DNA from 2 places in the Citrobacter sp. RHB25-C09 genome. Region 2 is predicted to be linked to the other one. Evidence: predicted binding sites of a transcription regulator. Region 2 holds the regulator's gene; the other holds the start of a gene.
The links. Region 2 encodes Fur, which represses iron uptake genes when iron is present. Its sites were predicted from a motif close to ATAATAATGAGAACNACTATCAA; they were not measured.

Region 1: bfd (bacterioferritin-associated ferredoxin) is a predicted target of Fur. The motif match lies at 1,737-1,759, and genes of this name have one in related genera.

The regions. Positions count from the first base shown of each region.
Region 1 covers NZ_CP057483.1:392,815-403,296, reverse strand. The annotation lists gene rpsJ (30S ribosomal protein S10) at 1-115, opposite strand, end outside; gene HVY19_RS01835 (A24 family peptidase) at 493-975, shown strand; gene bfr (bacterioferritin) at 959-1,435, opposite strand; gene bfd (bacterioferritin-associated ferredoxin) at 1,508-1,702, opposite strand; gene tuf (elongation factor Tu) at 1,884-3,068, opposite strand; gene fusA (elongation factor G) at 3,138-5,252, opposite strand; gene rpsG (30S ribosomal protein S7) at 5,349-5,819, opposite strand; gene rpsL (30S ribosomal protein S12) at 5,916-6,290, opposite strand; gene tusB (sulfurtransferase complex subunit TusB) at 6,415-6,702, opposite strand; gene tusC (sulfurtransferase complex subunit TusC) at 6,710-7,069, opposite strand; gene tusD (sulfurtransferase complex subunit TusD) at 7,069-7,455, opposite strand; gene HVY19_RS01785 (transcriptional regulator) at 7,455-8,177, opposite strand; gene fkpA (FKBP-type peptidyl-prolyl cis-trans isomerase) at 8,343-9,158, opposite strand; gene HVY19_RS01775 (protein SlyX) at 9,378-9,596, shown strand; gene slyD (peptidylprolyl isomerase) at 9,714-10,301, opposite strand; gene HVY19_RS01765 (YheV family putative zinc ribbon protein) at 10,396-10,482, opposite strand, start outside.
Region 2 covers NZ_CP057483.1:1,405,010-1,415,491, forward strand. The annotation lists gene nagE (N-acetylglucosamine-specific PTS transporter subunit IIBC) at 1-1,335, shown strand, start outside; gene glnS (glutamine--tRNA ligase) at 1,547-3,214, shown strand; gene chiP (chitoporin) at 3,698-5,104, shown strand; gene chiQ (ChiQ/YbfN family lipoprotein) at 5,154-5,486, shown strand; gene fur (ferric iron uptake transcriptional regulator) at 5,586-6,032, opposite strand; gene fldA (flavodoxin FldA) at 6,313-6,843, opposite strand; gene ybfE (LexA regulated protein) at 6,993-7,286, opposite strand; gene ybfF (esterase) at 7,415-8,188, opposite strand; gene seqA (replication initiation negative regulator SeqA) at 8,386-8,931, shown strand; gene pgm (phosphoglucomutase (alpha-D-glucose-1,6-bisphosphate-dependent)) at 8,955-10,482, shown strand, end outside.

The DNA.
Region 1 (10,482 bases), 1.0 Mb from region 2:
GACCACGGACTTGCGCACCAGTGCGCTTAGCAGTCTCGACGATTTCCGCGGTTGATTGATCGATCAGACGATGATCAAACGCTTTCAGGCGGATACGGATTCTTTGGTTCTGCATGAGACCAGAGCTCCAATTATTTATAGACGAAAATAATTACTCCTCACACCCATTACGATTGATGGGGGAGTGTAATCGTTCTTACGTAGCCCCCCGATTGGGGGCATTGTTAGATAGCCAAATCGGCTACCCGAGGTTCAAATCGAACCTGCCGTCGATTAAGACAAGCCCGCGCATTATACGCAAATCTCAGCCTGACGCAAGGGCTGTGTAGATATTAATCACTGGAGCATTATTGCGAACGACACTCCAGACCGTTCGTAATGATATGTTTCGTCGCCGACGCTTTGGAATGCTGTACGCAAAGCAAACAAAAAGCCGTTGCCCGCCTCATTGCATTCAGTACAGTTACGCGACTTTTCATGGAGGATTATCGGATGGTCGCTGCACTACCTTTCCTGGCATTATATATTTTTCTCTCGATAGCCCTGGCCGTCTACGACCTGCGCTCAGGCCTTCTCCCCGACCGCTTTACCTGCCCGTTGCTTTGGGCCGGACTGGTCTATCAGCAATGCATTTTCCCCGGCCATTTATCAGATGCACTATGGGGTGCCGTAGCCGGCTATGGTGGCTTTGCTTTTCTGTACTGGAGCTATCGGATCATACGTAAAAAAGAGGGGCTGGGTTATGGCGATGTCAAATTTCTCGCCGCACTGGGCGCCTGGCATGGATGGATAGCACTGCCTCTGTTAGTTTTTTGTGCGGCTCTGTTGGCCACCATGGGCGTGGCAGTCATGGCCATCACGAGAGGAACAGCGATATTAAAAAACCCGCTGCCTTTTGGGCCATTTCTGGCGGCTGCGGGTTTCATTACGGGGATTCACAATCTTGTGTCGGGAACGATTAACTGGTCACTTTGATTTGCGATTGCAGGTAATTCTGTATACCCAGTTTCGCGATGAGATCCAATTCCGTCTCGAGCCAGTCGATATGCCCTTCTTCATCCGCAAGGATTTCAATCATCATATCCCGGCTGACGTAATCATGGATGGTATCGGCGTAGGCAATGGCTTCACGTAAGTCCTTTGCCCCCTCCAGCTCTAACCGGAGGTCGGATTGCAGCATCTCTTCCACATCTTCGCCAATGCCTAACTTGCCCAGATCTTGCAGGTTAGGGATCCCTTCTAAGAACAAGATACGCTCAATGTACTTATCCGCATGTTTCATCTCGTCGATAGATTCATGGTATTCAACGTCATTAAGGCGGGTCAGGCCCCAATTTTTGAACATACGTGCATGAAGAAAATACTGATTAATCGCGACAAGCTCATTTCCCAATAGTTTATTGAGATAATTTATGATTTTAACATCACCTTTCATTTTATAGTCCCTCCGCTTCCACTCTCTAGAGCGTAGATGGGGCTACAAGGATGTCAAAAAAAAGAGTGTAACTCAGGCGATTTCTTTAAATTCTGGCATTTGCGTTAACTCATCCTGCATCACTTCACGTGCTGCCCGGATGCATTTACCACATTGATTTCCTACAGGAATAAACTTTCGCAGTTGCTGGAAGGATTGTGGGTGAAACTGACGAACAGCCTGTCGAATTTTTTTATCACTTACACCATTACACAAACAAACGTACATGATCGCTCCCGTTCAATTTCTGTGCAGAGTGTAAATGAGAATAGTTATGATTACAATAGCACAATTCTCTCTGCGCAACGGGAGAAGCATAAAAATTGCGATGAAATGTGACCGCTAACTTGCAGAAAGCAAAAAGGGCGCCGAAGCGCCCTTTTTAAGTGCAAGGCTAATTATTAAATAATTAGCTCATTACTTTAGCAACAACGCCCGCACCTACAGTACGGCCGCCTTCACGGATTGCGAAACGCAGACCGTCGTCCATCGCGATCGGGTGGATCAGGGTAACAACCATTTTGATGTTGTCGCCCGGCATTACCATCTCTACGCCTTCCGGCAGTTCGATGGTACCGGTCACGTCAGTTGTACGGAAGTAGAACTGCGGACGGTAGCCTTTGAAGAACGGAGTATGACGGCCGCCTTCGTCTTTGGACAGAATGTACACTTCAGATTCGAACTTGGTGTGCGGCTTGATGGAACCCGGCTTAGCCAGTACCTGACCACGTTCGATTTCTTCACGTTTGATACCACGCAGCAGAACACCAACGTTCTCACCAGCACGGCCTTCGTCCAGCAGTTTGCGGAACATTTCAACGCCAGTACAGGTAGACTTCGCAGTCTCTTTGATACCAACGATTTCAACTTCTTCACCAACTTTGATGATACCGCGCTCTACACGACCGGTAACAACGGTACCACGACCAGAGATGGAGAATACGTCTTCGATTGGCAGCAGGAACGGCTTGTCAATCGCACGCTCTGGTTCCGGGATGTAAGAATCCAGGAAGCCAGCCAGTTCGATGATTTTCGCTTCCCACTCTGCTTCGCCTTCCAGCGCTTTCAGAGCAGAACCACGAACGATCGGAGTGTCGTCGCCCGGGAAATCGTACTGAGACAGAAGTTCACGAACTTCCATTTCTACCAGTTCCAGCAGCTCTTCGTCATCAACCATGTCGCATTTGTTCAGGAACACGATGATGTACGGAACGCCTACCTGACGACCCAGCAGGATGTGCTCACGAGTCTGCGGCATCGGGCCGTCAGTCGCAGCAACAACCAGGATCGCGCCGTCCATCTGCGCAGCACCGGTGATCATGTTTTTAACATAGTCGGCGTGGCCCGGGCAGTCTACGTGTGCGTAGTGGCGAGTCGGGGTGTCATATTCAACGTGAGACGTGTTGATGGTGATACCACGAGCTTTTTCTTCCGGCGCGTTATCGATCTGGTCGAATGCACGAGCAGCACCACCGTAGGTTTTAGCCAGAACGGTAGTGATTGCAGCGGTCAGGGTAGTTTTACCGTGGTCAACGTGGCCGATGGTGCCGACGTTAACGTGCGGTTTTGTACGTTCAAATTTTTCTTTAGACACGGCTTTATTCCTTACTATAGTGCTCTCCCCTTTGGAGAGAGCACGGGACTTAGGTTTTAATCCTGTGGATTACTTACCACGGGCTTCGATTACGGCCTGAGCAACGTTGTTAGGTGCATCATCATACTTCAGGAATTCCATAGTGTATGATGCGCGACCTTTGGTCAGAGAACGCAGCTGAGTCGCATATCCGAACATTTCAGACAGCGGAACTTCAGCATGGATCTTAACGCCAGTTACTTCGGATTCCTGACCGCGCAGCATACCGCGACGACGGCTCAAGTCACCAATTACGTCACCGGTGTTCTCTTCCGGCGTTTCTACCTCAACCTTCATGATCGGCTCAAGCAGAACTGGTTTCGCTTTCTTAAAGCCTTCTTTAAAGGCAATAGACGCAGCCAGTTTAAACGCCAGTTCAGAGGAGTCAACGTCATGGTAAGAACCGAAGTGCAGACGAACACCCATATCAACAACCGGGTAACCAGCCAGCGGGCCGGCCTTCAGCTGTTCCTGGATACCTTTATCAACGGCTGGGATGTATTCGCCAGGGATTACACCACCTTTAATGTCGTTGACGAACTCGTAGCCTTTCGGGTTGGAACCCGGCTCCAGCGGGTACATGTCGATAACAACATGACCGTACTGACCGCGACCACCAGACTGCTTAGCGTGTTTACCTTCGATATCGGTAACTTTCGCGCGAATCGCTTCGCGGTAAGCAACCTGAGGTTTACCGACGTTCGCTTCAACGTTGAATTCACGCTTCATACGGTCAACGATGATGTCGAGGTGCAGCTCACCCATACCGGCGATAATAGTCTGGTTAGATTCTTCGTCAGTCCATACGCGGAATGACGGGTCTTCTTTAGCCAGACGGCCCAGAGCCAGACCCATTTTTTCCTGGTCAGCTTTGGTTTTCGGTTCTACTGCGATGGAGATTACCGGCTCAGGGAACTCCATACGCTCCAGAATGATCGGGTGATCCGGGTCACACAGAGTGTCACCAGTGGTCACGTCTTTCAAACCGATAGCAGCAGCGATGTCGCCTGCGCGAACTTCTTTGATCTCTTCACGTTTGTTAGCGTGCATCTGAACGATACGACCGAAACGCTCACGTGCAGTTTTCACGGAGTTCAGTACGGTATCACCAGAGTTAACCACACCGGAGTACACGCGGAAGAAGGTCAGGTTACCCACGAACGGGTCGGTAGCGATTTTGAATGCCAGAGCAGCAAAAGGCTCGTCGTCGCTAGCGTGACGCTCAGCCGGAGTATCTTTACCGTCGTCCAGAATACCGTTGATCGCAGGTACGTCAACCGGGGATGGCAGGTAATCAATTACCGCATCCAGCATCGCCTGAACACCTTTGTTCTTAAATGCAGAACCACAGGTTACCAGGATGATTTCGTTGTTCAGAACGCGCTGACGCAGAGCTTTTTTGATCTCTTCTTCAGTCAGTTCTTCACCACCCAGGTATTTCTCCATCAGCTCTTCAGAAGCTTCTGCAGCGGATTCGATCAGGTTCTGGTGCCATTCTTCAGCCAGTTCCTGCATGTCAGCCGGGATATCTTCGTATTCGAAGGTAACGCCCTGGTCTGCATCGTTCCAGTTGATGGCTTTCATTTTCACCAGGTCGATAACACCGGTGAACGCTTCTTCAGCGCCAATTGCCAGCTGCAGCGGAACAGGGTTCGCGCCCAGACGGGTTTTGATCTGACCAACAACTTTCAGGAAGTTCGCACCCATGCGGTCCATTTTGTTAACGAACGCAATGCGTGGAACTTTATATTTGTTTGCCTGACGCCATACGGTTTCAGACTGCGGCTGAACACCACCAACTGCGCAGTAAACCATTACCGCACCATCAAGAACACGCATGGAACGTTCTACTTCGATAGTGAAGTCAACGTGCCCCGGGGTGTCGATGATGTTTACGCGATGCGGTTCATACTGCTTAGCCATACCAGACCAGAATGCAGTAGTCGCTGCGGAAGTGATAGTAATACCACGTTCCTGCTCCTGCTCCATCCAGTCCATGGTGGCTGCGCCGTCATGAACTTCACCGATTTTATGGTTTACACCGGTGTAGAACAGAATACGTTCGGTAGTAGTGGTTTTACCGGCGTCGATGTGCGCACTGATACCGATGTTACGGTAGCGTGCGATGGGTGTTGTACGAGCCATTTGATTCCTCGTTTATCTTTTAGGCGTTCAATTTAAGTAGCCCAAAGCGGGCTGCTTACTGGAAGCGCCCGCCTGGTGACTAAAACTCCGAAGGGATTACCAACGGTAGTGTGCGAACGCCTTGTTGGCTTCTGCCATACGGTGAACGTCTTCACGTTTCTTAACTGCAGTACCTTTGTTGTCTGCAGCATCAGAAAGTTCGTTCGCCAGGCGCAGAGCCATGGATTTATCACCGCGTTTACGAGCAGCTTCAACGATCCAACGCATTGCCAGGGCATTACGACGAACCGGACGGACTTCAACTGGTACCTGATAAGTAGAACCACCAACGCGGCGAGACTTAACTTCGACAGTCGGGCGCACGTTTTCGAGAGCTACTTCGAAAGCTTCCAGTTCAGATTTACCAGAACGCTGAGCCAGGGTCTCAAGCGCGCTGTATACGATAGTTTCGGCAGTAGATTTTTTACCATCTACCATCAGGATATTTACAAATTTAGCCAGCAGTTCTGATCCGAACTTCGGATCCGGCAGAATTTTACGCTGACCAATGACGCGACGACGTGGCATGGAAATACTCCGTTGTTAATTCAGGATTGTCCAAAACTCTACGAGTTTAGTTTGACATTTAAGTTAAAACGTTTGGCCTTACTTAACGGAGAACCATTAAGCCTTAGGACGTTTCACGCCATACTTGGAACGTGATTGCTTACGGTCTTTAACGCCGGAGCAGTCAAGCGCACCACGAACGGTGTGGTAACGAACACCCGGGAGGTCTTTTACACGACCGCCACGGATCAGGATCACGGAGTGCTCCTGCAGGTTGTGACCTTCACCACCGATGTAGGAAGTCACTTCAAAACCGTTAGTCAGACGAACACGACATACTTTACGCAGTGCGGAGTTCGGTTTTTTAGGAGTGGTAGTATATACACGAGTACATACGCCACGTTTTTGCGGGCATGCTTCCAGCGCAGGCACGTTGCTTTTTGCAACTTTGCGAGCGCGTGGTTTGCGTACCAGCTGGTTAACTGTTGCCATTAAATAGCTCCTGGTTTTAGCTTTTGCTTCGTAAACACGTAATAAAACGACCTCATACAATATGAGGACGCCGAATTTTAGGGCGGTGTCGAAAAGGTGTCAAGAAATATACAACGATCACACATTACCAGGCCAACAGGCTGGCGTGCTTAACCGTGAGTCTGACGAAGTCAGTATAGCTAACCCTGACGACACTGTCTGAAATTTGACCACCCAAACCGCGAGCTTCAATGTCTTCTTCCAGTGCGTATACCGTTATGGGGGCATTGCGAAAACTTTCAAGGAAACGGCTACCTTCTATTGCGGCGGTTACGCCATCCTGGAGCAATAAAAGTTCATCGCCGTCCTGAAGCAGACGCAGCAATGTGGAGATATCGGTCTTCCACGCGGAGCAGTGTAATGTATGCAGCATGCGATCCTCAGAATCTCAGCACGACATCAAATTTGCCAAGCTCACGGCGCAATTCTTCCGGCTCAAGCGGTACTGCCTCAACAACAAAAGATGTGTCGTTATTGAGCCCGCGTTCCCGCAGCGAGGCCGCGCAAAGCCAGCACTGTTCAATGTCATACAGTCCCAGCAGCTTGAAGGTGGAGATGTAGTCACGCATCAGGATGGCGTCCGGTTTCTGTCCCTGCAGGATCTGAAAAACGCCATCACCGACAAAAAAGACCCCGAGATCTTCGGTTAATGCCGATGTCGCCAGCAGAGCATCCAGTCCTTCACGGCCTGATGCGTTGCCATGCGGCGCGGAGGAAAAAACAAAGGCAATGCGTTTCATCAGAATTGCACCAGGCGATCGCAGGTGAGTGAAGCCTCTGCCAGTGCGCCGAGTCCGCTCAGGGTAAATCCTGGCTGAAGATTAGCAGATGCCAGCCCTAATCGTGCTGCTTCAGCGTCATCAACAACACCGCGACGCAGCGCCGCAGCCACACAGATATTCAGCGCAACGTTATGCCGGATATTCAATTGTTGCCAGGCACGGACAAGATCGAACTCATCACTGGCGGGCGAGGTCAGTTGGTTGGCGTTATAGACCCCTTCCCGATAGAAAAAGACGCTGCTTAACGTATGGCCTTCTTCAATCAGCGCCTGCGCAAACTGCAATGCGCTGCTCGCCTGCTGGGTACCGTATGCCGGACCGGTAACCATGATGGCAAAGCGCATTACTTGTCTTGCCCCTGGAAGTCGCCGCTTTTGAACTGACGAATATAGAGGTACACGGTATGTTTAGAAATATTCAGACGATCGGCCACCTGGTTGATAGCGTCTTTAATATCGAAAATACCTTTTTCGTACAGATTCAGCACAATCTGGCGATTTTTGGCGTTGTTGGACACGTTACGATCCGCGTTGACCTCTTCAATGGTGAACTCCAGAGTCTGAGTCACGAGGTCTTCAACAGAAGATGCAAAGTTAACGGCCGATCCCACTTCAGGGGTTTCTGGCGGAATAAAGGTGTTCATGATCTGCGAGAACGGAACGTCAAGGTTCATGTTGATGCACAGTAGACCAATGACACGATGCTCGCGATTGCGAATGGCAATCGTCACTGACTTCATCAGCACGCCGCTTTTCGCACGGGTAAAGTAGCATTTCGACACGCTGCTATCGGCACCGGTCATATCGTGCAACATGCGCAGCGCAAGGTCGGTTATCGGCGAACCGATTTGACGCCCAGTGTGTTCGCCGTTCGCTATGCGAATGGCAGAGCATTTCAAATCCTGCAAAGAGTGCAAAACGATTTCACAGTGGGAACCAATGAGCATCGCTAACCCGTCCACCACCGCTTCGTAGGATTTAAGAATATCAAAGTCGGTTTGATCGAATGGACGTTGATCCAGTAAATCAAGCTCACTGGTTTCGTTGGTTAAAAGCGACCTGGACATGAAAAAAAACACTCCCTTTCAGGAGCCTGTCGTTATGTTTTCAGGGCAGGCTCATTAATGACTTGGATGATTAAATTAATACAGTGGGGGTTTACGTTTCCACTACTAATTATATCCGGCCTGCAATAAAAAACCGCCGCCCAGGCAGGCGGCGGTTCTCAGTGATTATTTTTTAGCGGCTTTTGCATCAGCTTCTGCTGCGGCTTCTGGCTTAGCATCTGCTTTCGGCGCTGGTTTGATATCCAGCAGCTCTACGTCAAACACCAGGGTGGAGTTTGCCGGGATCCCCGGAACGCCAGTTTTACCGTAAGCCAGTTCAGGTGGAATAACTAACTTGATTTTTCCGCCTTTCTTGACGTTTTTCAGGCCTTCAGTCCAGCCAGGGATCACACCGTCCAGACGGAAGGAAAGCGGCTCACCACGGGTATAAGAGTTATCGAACTCTTTACCGTCGATCAGCGTACCTTTGTAGTTTACTACTACGGTGTCGCTGTCTTTAGGCGCTTCGCCAGTCCCTGCTTTCTCTACTTTATAGAGCAGGCCAGTGGCAGAGGTTTTCACGTCTTTCTCTTTGGCGAACTTAGCGCGGTACTCTTTGCCTTTCGCTTCGTTATCAGCGGCGTCTTTTTCCATCTTCGCCTGAGCAGAGGTCTTCACGCGCGCTTCAAATGCCTGCAGAGTTTGTTCGATTTCCTGATCGGACAGTTTGCTCTTGTCAGCAAACGCATCCTGAACGCCCGCGATCAGCTGGTCTTTGTCCAGCTTGATGCCCAGTTTTTCCTGCTCTTTCAGGGAGTTTTCCATGTAACGGCCCAGGGATGCCCCCAGCGCATAGGCTGATTTCTGGTCGTCATTTTTGAACGCTGCTTTACTGTCAGCGGTGGCAGCCGGTTTTGCAGCATCAGCAGCAAACGTAACAGGAGCGTGCAGAGCAACAGCCATCGTGGTTGCCAGCAGCGTGACTTTAAACAATGATTTCATCCATATCTCCAGGGCAGGGAATCTCACCCAAGGTTAACTAATTTTAGAAACGTACTATAAAGCGTTGTTGAACAAATCAACATACGGACATGCCTTATTATCACTTCTTTTGAGACTCTTTTTGTTTAAATTAGTTTCCAGGAGAATGAATCAAGGCTGCGTAACCCAAAGGAATTCAGTAGAATCCGCCGCAATCAGAGATAATCAATGAGGTGAATCATGCAGGATAAAACGATGGAAGCCCGACTGGCAGAGCTGGAAAGCCGTCTGGCTTTTCAGGAAGTCACCATTGAAGAACTCAACGTGACGGTAACCGCTCACGAACTGGAAATGGCCAAACTGCGCGATCATTTGCGTTTGCTGACGGAGAAACTCAAAGCCAGCCAACCGTCTCACCTTGCATCTCAGGCTGAAGAGACACCGCCCCCGCATTATTGAGACGTAAAAAAAGCGGGTTATTACCCGCTTTTTGATCCTTGTTACCGGATGGCGACGTAAACGTCTTATCCAGCCTACGGTAGGCCTGATAAGCGCAGCGCCCTCAGGCATTAAGGCTTAATGGCAGCCGCAACCGCCATTACCACCACAACCACCTTTGCCGTGCTCATGACCATGGTCATGGCCGTGGCCGCCGCAGCAACCTTCGTGATCGTGGTCATGATCGTGGTCGTGACCGTGTGCGCCGTGAACGTGGCCATGAGCCAGTTCTTCTTCAGTGGCTTCACGAATCGCAACGACTTCAACGTTGAACTTCAGATTCTGGCCAGCCAGCATGTGGTTACCGTCAACCACAACGTGATCGTCTTCCACTTCGGTAATTTCTACCGGTACTGGACCCTGGTCAGTTTCAGCCAGGAAGCGCATGCCAACCTGCAGTTCGTCAACGCCCATGAACACGTCTTTAGGAACGCGCTGCACCAGGTTTTCGTCGTACTGGCCGTAAGCGTCGTTCGCGCCGACAGCAACGTCAAATTTGTCGCCAACATCGTGACCTTCCAGCGCTGTTTCCAGGCCAGAGATCAGGGAACCGTGACCATGCAGGTAGTCCAGCGGCGCACTCACCGGAGACTCATCAACCAACACACCGTCTTCTGTACGTACCTGATAGGCCAGGCTGACCACCAGGTCTTTTGCTACTTTCATGATATCTCCTGAGCGTGGGAAAATTGCTGGCGCAGATTGTAGCGGAAATCTGCACCTGTGTACCCCTTAGCTTAAAAAATCTCAGCGCATATCGCTAGTCTGGATGAAAGATCCCGATCATTTGCTCATCTTTGCGCACATGATCGCGCACTTCTTTATCCGCTTCGCGCATCTGGTGACC
Region 2 (10,482 bases):
ATTCCTAACTTCCTGGGTGGCGCACAGTCCATTGAAGCAGGTAAAGCGGTTGTGGGTATCACCGGTCGTTACCAGGCGGGCTTCTTCCCGATTATGATGTTCGGTTTGCCGGGTGCCGCGCTGGCGATTTACCACTGCGCACGTCCTGAGAACAAAGCGAAAGTGCTGGGTATCATGATGGCGGGCGCTTTTGCGGCCTTCTTCACGGGTATCACAGAACCGCTGGAATTCTCCTTCATGTTCGTTGCGCCGGTTCTGTATGTGATCCACGCCGTACTGACCGGTATCTCCGTATTCATCGCCGCAAGCATGCAGTGGATTGCCGGTTTCGGCTTCAGTGCGGGGCTGGTGGATATGGTGCTTTCTTCCCGTAACCCGCTGGCGCACAACTGGTGGATGCTGATCCCGCAGGGTCTGGTCTTCTTTGTTATCTACTACGTCGTGTTCCGCTTCACTATCACGAAATTCAACCTGATGACCCCGGGTCGCGAACTGGCTGTTGCCGGTAGCGAAGCGGATGGTCAGGACGTTAACGTGAGCGCGGATAAGGATCAGGATGTGACGGGTCTGGCGCGTCAGTACATCGCTGCTGTCGGCGGTTCTGACAACCTGACGGGTATTGATGCCTGTATCACTCGTCTGCGTCTGAACGTTAAAGATTCTTCCCTCGTTAACGAAGCACTGGCAAAACGTCTGGGCGCATCCGGTGTGATCCGTCTGAACAAAACCAGCGTACAGATCATCGTTGGCTTCGTGGCAGAAAAAATCGCTAACGCCATGAAAACAACCGGTCCGGTTGCCGCAGCAGAAGCTGCACCGGTGGCAGCAGCAGCGCCAGCCGCCGCGAAGCCGCAGGCGGTGCCAAATGCAGTCATTATCGCTGAACTGGTTTCTCCGGTGACGGGTGATGTGGTTGCGCTGGACCAGGTTCCTGACGAAGCGTTTGCCAGCAAAGCGGTCGGTGACGGCGTGGCGGTGAAACCTACGGAGAAAACCGTGGTGTCTCCGGCTGCGGGTACCATCGTGAAAATCTTTAACACCAACCATGCGTTCTGCCTGGAAACCGAGAAAGGCGCGGAGATCGTTGTCCATATGGGTATCGATACCGTTGCGCTGAACGGTCAGGGCTTTACTCGCCTGGTGGAAGAGGGTGCTGAAGTGACAGCAGGCCAGCCAATCCTGGAAATGGATCTGGACTACCTGAACGCGAATGCGCGCTCAATGATTAGCCCGGTGGTATGCAGCAACATCGACGACTTCAGCGGTCTGGTGATTAAAGCTGAAGGTCATGTGGTTGCTGGTCAAACGCCACTGTTCGAAATTAAAGGTAAATAAGTTGATGTAGGCCGGATAAGGCGTAAAGCCGCCATCCGGCAGCACGAAACGCATCATCAGCGGCAGTGGGAAACCTCTGCCGCTTTTTTTTGCGGCAATTGACCCCAATATTTTCTTCAAAGCGACTTTTTACGTAACTAAAGGTTGTCAGTCCGTCCGGCTTATAAGATCATACGCCGTTATACGTTGTTTACGCTTTGAGGAACCCACGATGAGTGAGGCTGAAGCCCGCCCGAGTAACTTTATCCGTCAGATCATCGATGAAGATCTGGCCAGTGGTAAGCACACCACGATCCATACCCGTTTTCCGCCGGAGCCAAATGGCTATCTGCACATTGGCCACGCGAAATCCATCTGCCTGAACTTTGGTATCGCGCAAGATTACCAGGGCCTGTGCAACCTGCGTTTCGATGACACTAACCCGGTAAAAGAAGATATCGAGTACGTTGAGTCGATCAAAAACGACGTTGAGTGGCTAGGTTTTCACTGGGCTGGTGAGGTTCGCTACTCCTCTGATTACTTTGACCAACTGCATGCCTACGCGGTTGAGTTGATCAACAAAGGTCTGGCCTATGTTGACGAACTTTCTGCGGAAGAGATCCGCGAATACCGTGGTACGCTGACGCAGCCGGGCAAAAACAGTCCGTTCCGCGATCGTAGCGTTGAAGAGAACCTGGCGCTGTTTGAAAAAATGCGCAGCGGTGGTTTTGAAGAAGGTAAAGCGTGTCTGCGCGCGAAAATCGACATGGCGTCGCCATTTATCGTCATGCGTGACCCGGTGCTGTACCGCATTAAGTTTGCCGATCACCACCAGACTGGCAGCAAGTGGTGCATCTACCCGATGTACGACTTTACGCACTGCATCAGCGATGCGCTGGAAGGCATTACCCACTCGCTGTGTACCCTTGAATTCCAGGACAACCGTCGTCTGTACGACTGGGTGCTGGATAACATCACCATTCCGGTTCACCCGCGCCAGTACGAGTTCTCGCGCCTGAATCTGGAGTACACCGTGATGTCCAAGCGTAAGCTGAATCTGCTGGTCACCGACAAGCACGTTGAAGGCTGGGACGATCCGCGTATGCCGACCATCTCTGGTCTGCGTCGTCGTGGCTATACGGCAGCGGCCATCCGTGAATTCTGCAAGCGCATCGGCGTGACCAAGCAGGATAACACCATTGAAATGGCATCGCTGGAATCCTGCATTCGCGAAGATCTCAACGAAAACGCCCCGCGTGCGATGGCGGTGATCGATCCGGTTAAACTGGTTATCGAAAACTACCCGCAGGGTGAAAGCGAAATGGTCACCATGCCTAACCATCCGAACAAACCGGAAATGGGTAGCCGTGAAGTGCCGTTTAGCGGTGAGATCTGGATTGACCGCGCGGATTTCCGTGAAGAAGCCAACAAGCAGTACAAGCGTCTGGTGATGGGCAAAGAGGTGCGTCTGCGTAACGCCTACGTGGTGAAAGCAGAGCGTGTGGAAAAAGATGCCGAAGGCAATATTACTACCATCTTCTGCACCTACGACGCAGACACCCTGAGCAAAGATCCGGCAGATGGTCGTAAAGTGAAAGGCGTTATTCACTGGGTAAGTGCGGCGCACGCGCTGCCGGTGGAAATTCGTCTGTACGATCGCCTGTTTAGCGTACCGAACCCGGGCGCGGCAGAAGATTTCCTGTCCGTGATGAACCCGGAATCACTGGTCATTAAGCAGGGTTATGCTGAACCTTCGCTGAAAGATGCTGTGGCGGGTAAAGCGTACCAGTTTGAGCGTGAAGGCTACTTCTGCCTCGACAGCCGCTATGCAACCGCAGAGAAATTGGTGTTTAACCGTACCGTTGGCCTGCGTGATACGTGGGCGAAAGTCGGCGAATAAGCCGTAAAGCACTCTCCAACGCCGCATTCTGCGGCGTTTTTTTTACCCCTGCCTTTTTCAATAATCTCTCTTTGCGCAGCGAATTAATTACCATCCAAAATTAATAAGCTATGCGAATGGTACTTTGTTATAGATAAGTTAATCATACAGATAATGACATGAAACCGATTTCATCTTTTTGGAAAACAACGATATTTTTAATTGTGCTGTCAATTTTTGACTGATGAAAAAAATGTAACAGAAAGCGATGAATTATGTGCGGTTGCTCATACTCTTACATTCTCGTTACAGAAAGGTATTGATAATTCGCGTCGCGAAAAATAGTCTATTCATTGTAGTCAGCGAGGTCTTTCTCAACGCTACTTTTTCATTTTTATTTTTTCGCTGTTTGCTTTTTGCATCAGCAATTTATACCCAATGGATTTCGAGATGCATCAAGGCGGCTTGAAAGACGAAGGGTTATACGTCAAAGAGGATATACATATGCGTACGTTTAGTGGCAAACGTAGTGCGCTGGCGTTGGCTATCGCCGGTATCACAGCACTGTCGGGTCTGGTTGTTGCTCCTGCTGCACAGGCCGAAGGCTTTATCGATGATTCAACCCTGACCGGCGGCATCTATTACTGGCAGCGTGAGCGTGACCGTAAAGATGTGACCGACGGCGACAAATACAAAACCAATCTTTCTCACGCCACCTGGAACGCCAACCTGGATTTCCAGTCCGGCTATGCGGCTGATATGTTCGGCCTGGATGTTGCGGCCTTCACTGCCATCGAAATGGCAGAAAACGGCGATAGCGGCCATCCAAACGAAATTGCATTCTCGAAAAAGAACAAAGGCTATGACGAAGATTATTCCGGCGACAAGAGCGGAATCAGTCTCTATAAAGCGGCTGCGAAATTTAAATATGGCCCGGCCTGGGCGCGCGCTGGCTATATTCAGCCTACCGGACAAACGCTGTTAGCGCCGCACTGGAGCTTTATGCCTGGGACCTATCAGGGTGCGGAAGCGGGCGCAAACTTCGACTATGGTGATGCCGGCGCACTGAGCTTCTCCTACATGTGGACCAACGAATATAAGTCCCCGTGGCATATCGAGATGGATAAGTTCTACCAGGGCGACAGAACCACAAAGGTGGATTACCTGCACTCCATCGGCGCGAAATATGACTTTAAAAATGACTTAGTGCTGGAAGCAGCATTTGGTCAGTCTGAAGGCTATGTCGATCAGTACTTTGCGAAAGCCAGCTACAAGTTTGATTTAGCCGGTAACCCATTCTCCACCAGCTACCAGTTCTACGGCGCGCGCGATAAGGTTGATAACCGTACTGCAAGCGATATCTATGATGGTACGGCCTGGCTGCAGGCGTTGACCTTCGGCTACAAAGTGGCTGAAGTGGTTGATCTGCGTCTGGAAGGCACCTGGGTGAAAGCGGAAGGGCAGCAGGGTTTCTTCCTGCAACGTATGACCCCGACTTACTCCTCCTCAAACGGTCGTCTGGACATCTGGTGGGATAACCGCTCAGACTTCAACGCCAACGGCGAAAAAGCGGTCTTCTTCGGCGCGATGTATGATCTGAAAAACTGGAACCTGCCGGGTTGGGCTGTCGGTGCATCCTATGTTTACGCCTGGGACGCTAAACCGTCTACCTGGCAGAGCAATCCAGATGCGTACTACGATAAAAACCGTACGATTGAAGAATCTTCTTACAGTCTGGATGCGGTCTACACCCTGCAGGATGGTCGTGCGAAAGGCACCATGTTTAAACTGCACTTCACCGAGTACGACAACCACTCCAATATTCCAAGCTGGGGCGGCGGCTACGGCAACATCTTCCAGGATGAGCGCGACGTGAAATTCATCGTGATTGCCCCGTTCACCATCTTCTAATGCCAGCAGCGGCGGGCCTGGTGCCTGCCGCTCTGTTGAGGACTGTTCTATGAAAAAACTGTTACTCGTCGCCGCGATGGCATCCGGACTGGTGGCCTGCGCTCCTTCTACCGCACCGAAAGAAGACAGTCGTTTGAAAGAAGCGTACAGCGCCTGTATCAACACGGCGCAGGGTTCACCAGAGAAAATTGAAGCCTGCCAGAGCGTGTTAAACGTACTGAGGAAAGAGAAACAGCATCAGGCGTTTGCCAACCAGGAAAGCGTGCGCGTACTGGATTACCAGCAATGTATTCAGGCTGCGCATAGCGGAAACGGTCAGGCAGTTAACGCTGATTGCGATAAAATCTGGAATGAAATTCGTACCAAAAACAGCGCGCAGTAACGCTTACTGTTCGGCAGACAAAAGACCCGCATTTTCTGCGGGTCTTTTATTGGGCATAAAAAAACCAACCCTAAGGTTGGCTTTTATGAATACAGTGACTTATTTCGCGTTGTGCGCCTGTTCATCTTCGCGGCAATCGCCTTCGGCGCAGTGCCCGTAGAGATAGAGGCTATGGTTCGTTAAACGAATACCATGCTTTGACGCGATCTCACGTTGGCGCGCTTCGATAGAATCGTCGCTGAACTCGATCACTTTCCCACAGTCAAGGCAGATCAGGTGATCGTGATGATGTTGCTGCGTCAGTTCAAAAACGGATTTGCCGCCTTCAAAATTGTGGCGGGTTACGATACCGGCGTCATCAAACTGGTTCAGCACGCGATAAACGGTCGCCAGACCAATTTCTTCACCCATGTCGATCAGTCGTTTGTATAAATCTTCCGCACTGACGTGATGGTTTTCCGGGCCCTGAAGAACTTCCAAAATTTTCAAACGTGGAAGCGTTACTTTCAGGCCAGCCTTCTTTAATGCGGTATTGTTGTCAGTCATGCGGAATCTGTCCTGTTGCTAAACGATTCACTTCATACAAGAAGTGACAGAAATTGCACTCGAGATATTGCGATTCATTATAGGACTGCCGTGTCTAAATGAAAACCGCAAGGCTCTGGCAAATGTTAATAATAACGAGGTATTGCCTGGAAATGAGAGCGCCACCTAATAACTCCTGCATATTGTACAGGGATGGGCAAGGAAGTTACAAATTTGTAGCAATTATTTTGATTGGTTCTGTCTATTGATGCGGCGCAAACCATGTTTACGCCGCATAACATCAGGCGTTAATAATTTCGTCGAGATGCAATTCTTCGGAAATCTGTTTTACCCATTTTTCCACGCGCTCAGCGGTCAACTCCGGCTGGCGATCTTCATCAATGGCCAGACCGACAAAATGGTCGTCATCTGCCAGACCTTTAGACGCTTCGAAGTGGTAACCCGCCGTCGGCCAGTGACCCACGATGGTTGCGCCGCGCGGCTCAATGATGTCGCGAATAGTTCCTAACGCGTCGCAGAAGTATTCTGCATAATCTTCCTGGTCGCCACAGCCGAAAAGAGCCACCAGTTTGCCATTGAAATCAACTTCTTCGAGGGTCGGAAAGAAGTCATCCCAGTCGCATTGCGCTTCGCCGTAGTACCAGGTTGGGATGCCGAGCAGCAGAATGTCATACCCTTCCAGGTCTTCTTTGCTGCTTTTAGCAATGTCATGAACATCAGCAACGTCTTTACCAAGCTGTTTCTGAATCATTTTTGCGATATTTTCGGTATTCCCGGTGTCGCTGCCGAAAAAGATGCCAGTGATTGCCATGAGTGAAGTAACCTCTTGAAACTCATTGAAATGGTTGGGGCGAATTGCCCACAGATAAGGGCAATCATAGCAGAACAGTCAGGTATGCGGAAATAGCAAACGTGCAGGAGTGCACTTCATGCTACACGAAAGTGGAGGATGTGAGGTTTCTAGCCCTGAGTCTGACTGCGCAAGGCTGCCAGTTGGGACATCAGCATTTCTTCAATCAGCTCGCTGCGACTTATGTTACGGGATTCTGCCAGTTCGTTTAAGGCGTCAACGGCTTCCGCGTTGAGCTTAAGTTCGACACGCTTAAGGCCACGAACTTTGTCGCGTTTTAGCTGGTTACGCTTATTAATGCGCAGCTGTTCATCGCGCGAAAGCGGATTGGTTTTGGGTCTTCCCGGACGACGCTCGTGCGCGAACAGATCTAATGTCGTACGGTCCGTTTGTTCTTTGGCCATGATCCTGGTGATTTCGGGGGAACAATCAGTCGGGCGTCAGCCCGGATGGATAGCGCGCCATCATACATCAGCGAGTGGGGCGCGCCAACGTTCGCGCGCGTAATCGCGCACGGACGCCGAGTTTTTAATCAGTTCGCCGTGTCGTTCAGATAACGACGGATGGCGCGCAGGACAGCCTCGGGCTTTTCTGCATGTACCCAGTGACCCGCACCGGCAATCACGTGGGCTCGCGCCTGCGGAAACTGGGCGAGCAGGTCGGCGCGATACGCTTCGGTGACATAAGGGGAGTTGCCGCCGGGAATAAACAGCGCCGGGTGGTCCCAGGCCGGGATTGTCTCCCAGCCGACGATATGCGGGTATTGCTCCCACAGCACCGGAACGTTAAAGCGCCACTCGCCGTCAGCCCAGGATTTCAGCAAAAACTGAATCACCCCTTCTTCGTTAAGATGCTCGCGCATCACCACAGCCGCCTGCTGCCGGGTTTGCGCCTCCGATGCCGTTACCGCGTTGATGGCCGTGAAAATTTCATCGTGGCGGCGGACAGGGTAATCCACCGGCGCAATATCGATTGCCACTAACTTATCGACTCGCTCCGGTGCTAATGCGGTCAGCGCCATTACCGCTTTGCCACCCATTGAGTGACCAATAAAGGTGGCTTTGTCGATCTGCTGGGCATCCAGCGTATCCAGCAGATCCTGCGCCATAACCGCGTAGTTCATTTGCGGATCGCGGGGCGACAGGCCGTGGTTGCGCATGTCGACCTGAATAACATCGTGGTCGTTTACCAGGTCGCGCGCCAGGACGCCGAGATTATCCAGACTGCCAAACAGACCGTGAACCAGGACGATGGGAGAATTATTGTGCAGGTTTTGTGCAGATTGCGCTCGGATATTCAATTTCATGGCAAAGTTCTTTTTTTCGCTTCGTCGGGTTAGGGTATTATGTTGACCATTCTACAACTGGGCTGCAACCATTACGGTTTACTCCGAGTTTTACGTTCAGCCAGGTTTGACGCTATCCGCTGTCAGGATTTGCCTTTACACTGTGTTCAGATAATCCTGACGACTTGTATTCAGATAAGACACCGCACTGGATTAAGATGAAAACGATTGAAGTCGATGATGAACTCTATAGCTATATTGCCAGCCACACCAAGCATATCGGCGAGAGCGCATCCGAAATTTTACGGCGCATGTTGAAGTTTTCCGCCGCATCACAGCCTGTCGCCTCAGCGGCAAAAGAGGTTCGCGCGCAGCAACCTGTGGCTGTGGAAGCGAAACCCGTCAATCCTGTAAAGGATAAAGTGCGCGCCATGCGTGAAATGCTTCTGTCTGACGAATACGCAGAACAGAAGAGAGCGGTCAATCGCTTCATGCTGGTACTGTCTACACTTTATTCACTGGATCCGCACGCCTTTGCCGATGCAACGGAATCGTTGCATGGCAGAACGCGCGTCTATTTTGCGGCGGACGAACAGACGCTGCTGAAAAATGGTAATCAGACCAAACCGAAACACGTACCCGGTACGCCGTATTGGGTGATTACCAACACCAACACTGGCCGTAAATGCAGCATGATTGAACACATCATGCAGTCAATGCAATTCCCGACGGAATTGATTGAGAAGGTTTGCGGAACAATTTAACCCTTGCAAAGAAGGACCAGGCAATGGCAATCCACAACCGTGCAGGACAGCCTGCGCAACAAAGTGATTTGATTAACGTCGCCCAACTGACGGCGCAATATTATGTACTGAAACCAGAAGCAGGGAATGCTGAACACGCGGTGAAATTCGGTACCTCCGGACACCGTGGCAGTGCAGGTCGCCATAGCTTCAATGAACCGCATATTCTGGCGATTGCGCAGGCGATTGCCGAAGAGCGCGCGAAAAACGGCATTACCGGTCCTTGCTATGTGGGTAAAGATACTCACGCACTCTCCGAACCGGCGTTTATTTCGGTGCTGGAAGTGCTTGCGGCAAACGGGGTGGACGTGATTGTTCAGGAGAACAACGGTTTTACGCCAACGCCTGCCGTCTCAAACGCAATCCTGGTCCATAACAAAAAGGGCGGAGCGCTGGCGGATGGTATCGTCATCACCCCGTCGCATAACCCACCGGAAGATGGTGGCATTAAATACAATCCACCTAACGGCGGCCCTGCGGATACCGACGTCACTAAAGTCGTGGAAGACCGCGCGAATGCATTACTGGCAGATGGCCTGAAAGGGGTGAAACGTCTCTCTCTGGATGCGGCGCTGGCCTCCGGTCATGTTAAAGAACAGGATCTGGTGCAGCCTTTCATTGAAGGGTTGGCGGACATCGTCGATATGGCGGCGATCCAGAAAGCCGGCCTGACGCTGGGCGTGGATCCGCTGGGTGGTTCCGGTATCGAATACTGGAAGCGTATTGGTGAACATTACAAACTCAACCTGACCATCGTTAACGACCAGGTCGATCAGACTTTCCGCTTTATGCATCTCGATAAAGATGGCGCGATCCGCATGGACTGCTCCTCTGAATGTGCGATGGCTGGGCTGTTGGCGCTGCGTGATAAGTTCGATTTGGCGTTCGCAAACGACCCGGATTACGACCGTCATGGCATCGTAACCCCGGCGGGGCTGATGAACCCGAACCACTATCTGGCGGTGGCGATCAACTACCTGTTCCAGCATCGCCCGCAGTGGGGCAAAGAGGTGGCTGTCGGTAAAACGCTGGTGTCTTCGGCGATGATTGACCGCGTGGTTAACGACCTGGGCCGTAAGCTGGTAGAAGTTCCGGTTGGCTTTAAATGGTTCGTTGACGGTCTGTTTGACGGCAGCTTCGGCTTTGGTGGCGAAGAGAGCGCGGGCGCCTCTTTCCTGCGCTTCGACGGTACGCCGTGGTCTACGGACAAAGACGGGATCATCATGTGCCTGCTGGCGGCGGAAATCACCGCGGTTACCGGTAAGAACCCGCAGGAGCACTACAACGAATTGGCAGCCCGTTTCGGCGCACCAAGCTATAACCGTCTGCAGGCTGGCGCGACATCCGCGCAGAAGGCCGCGCTGTCGAAACTGTCTCCGGAAATGGTGAGCGCCAGTACGCTGGCCGGTGACCCAATCACCGCACGCCTGACCGCTGCACCGGGCAACGGCGCTTCGATTGGCGGGCTGAAGGTGATGACCGACAACGGCTGGTTTGCGGCGCGTCCGTCTG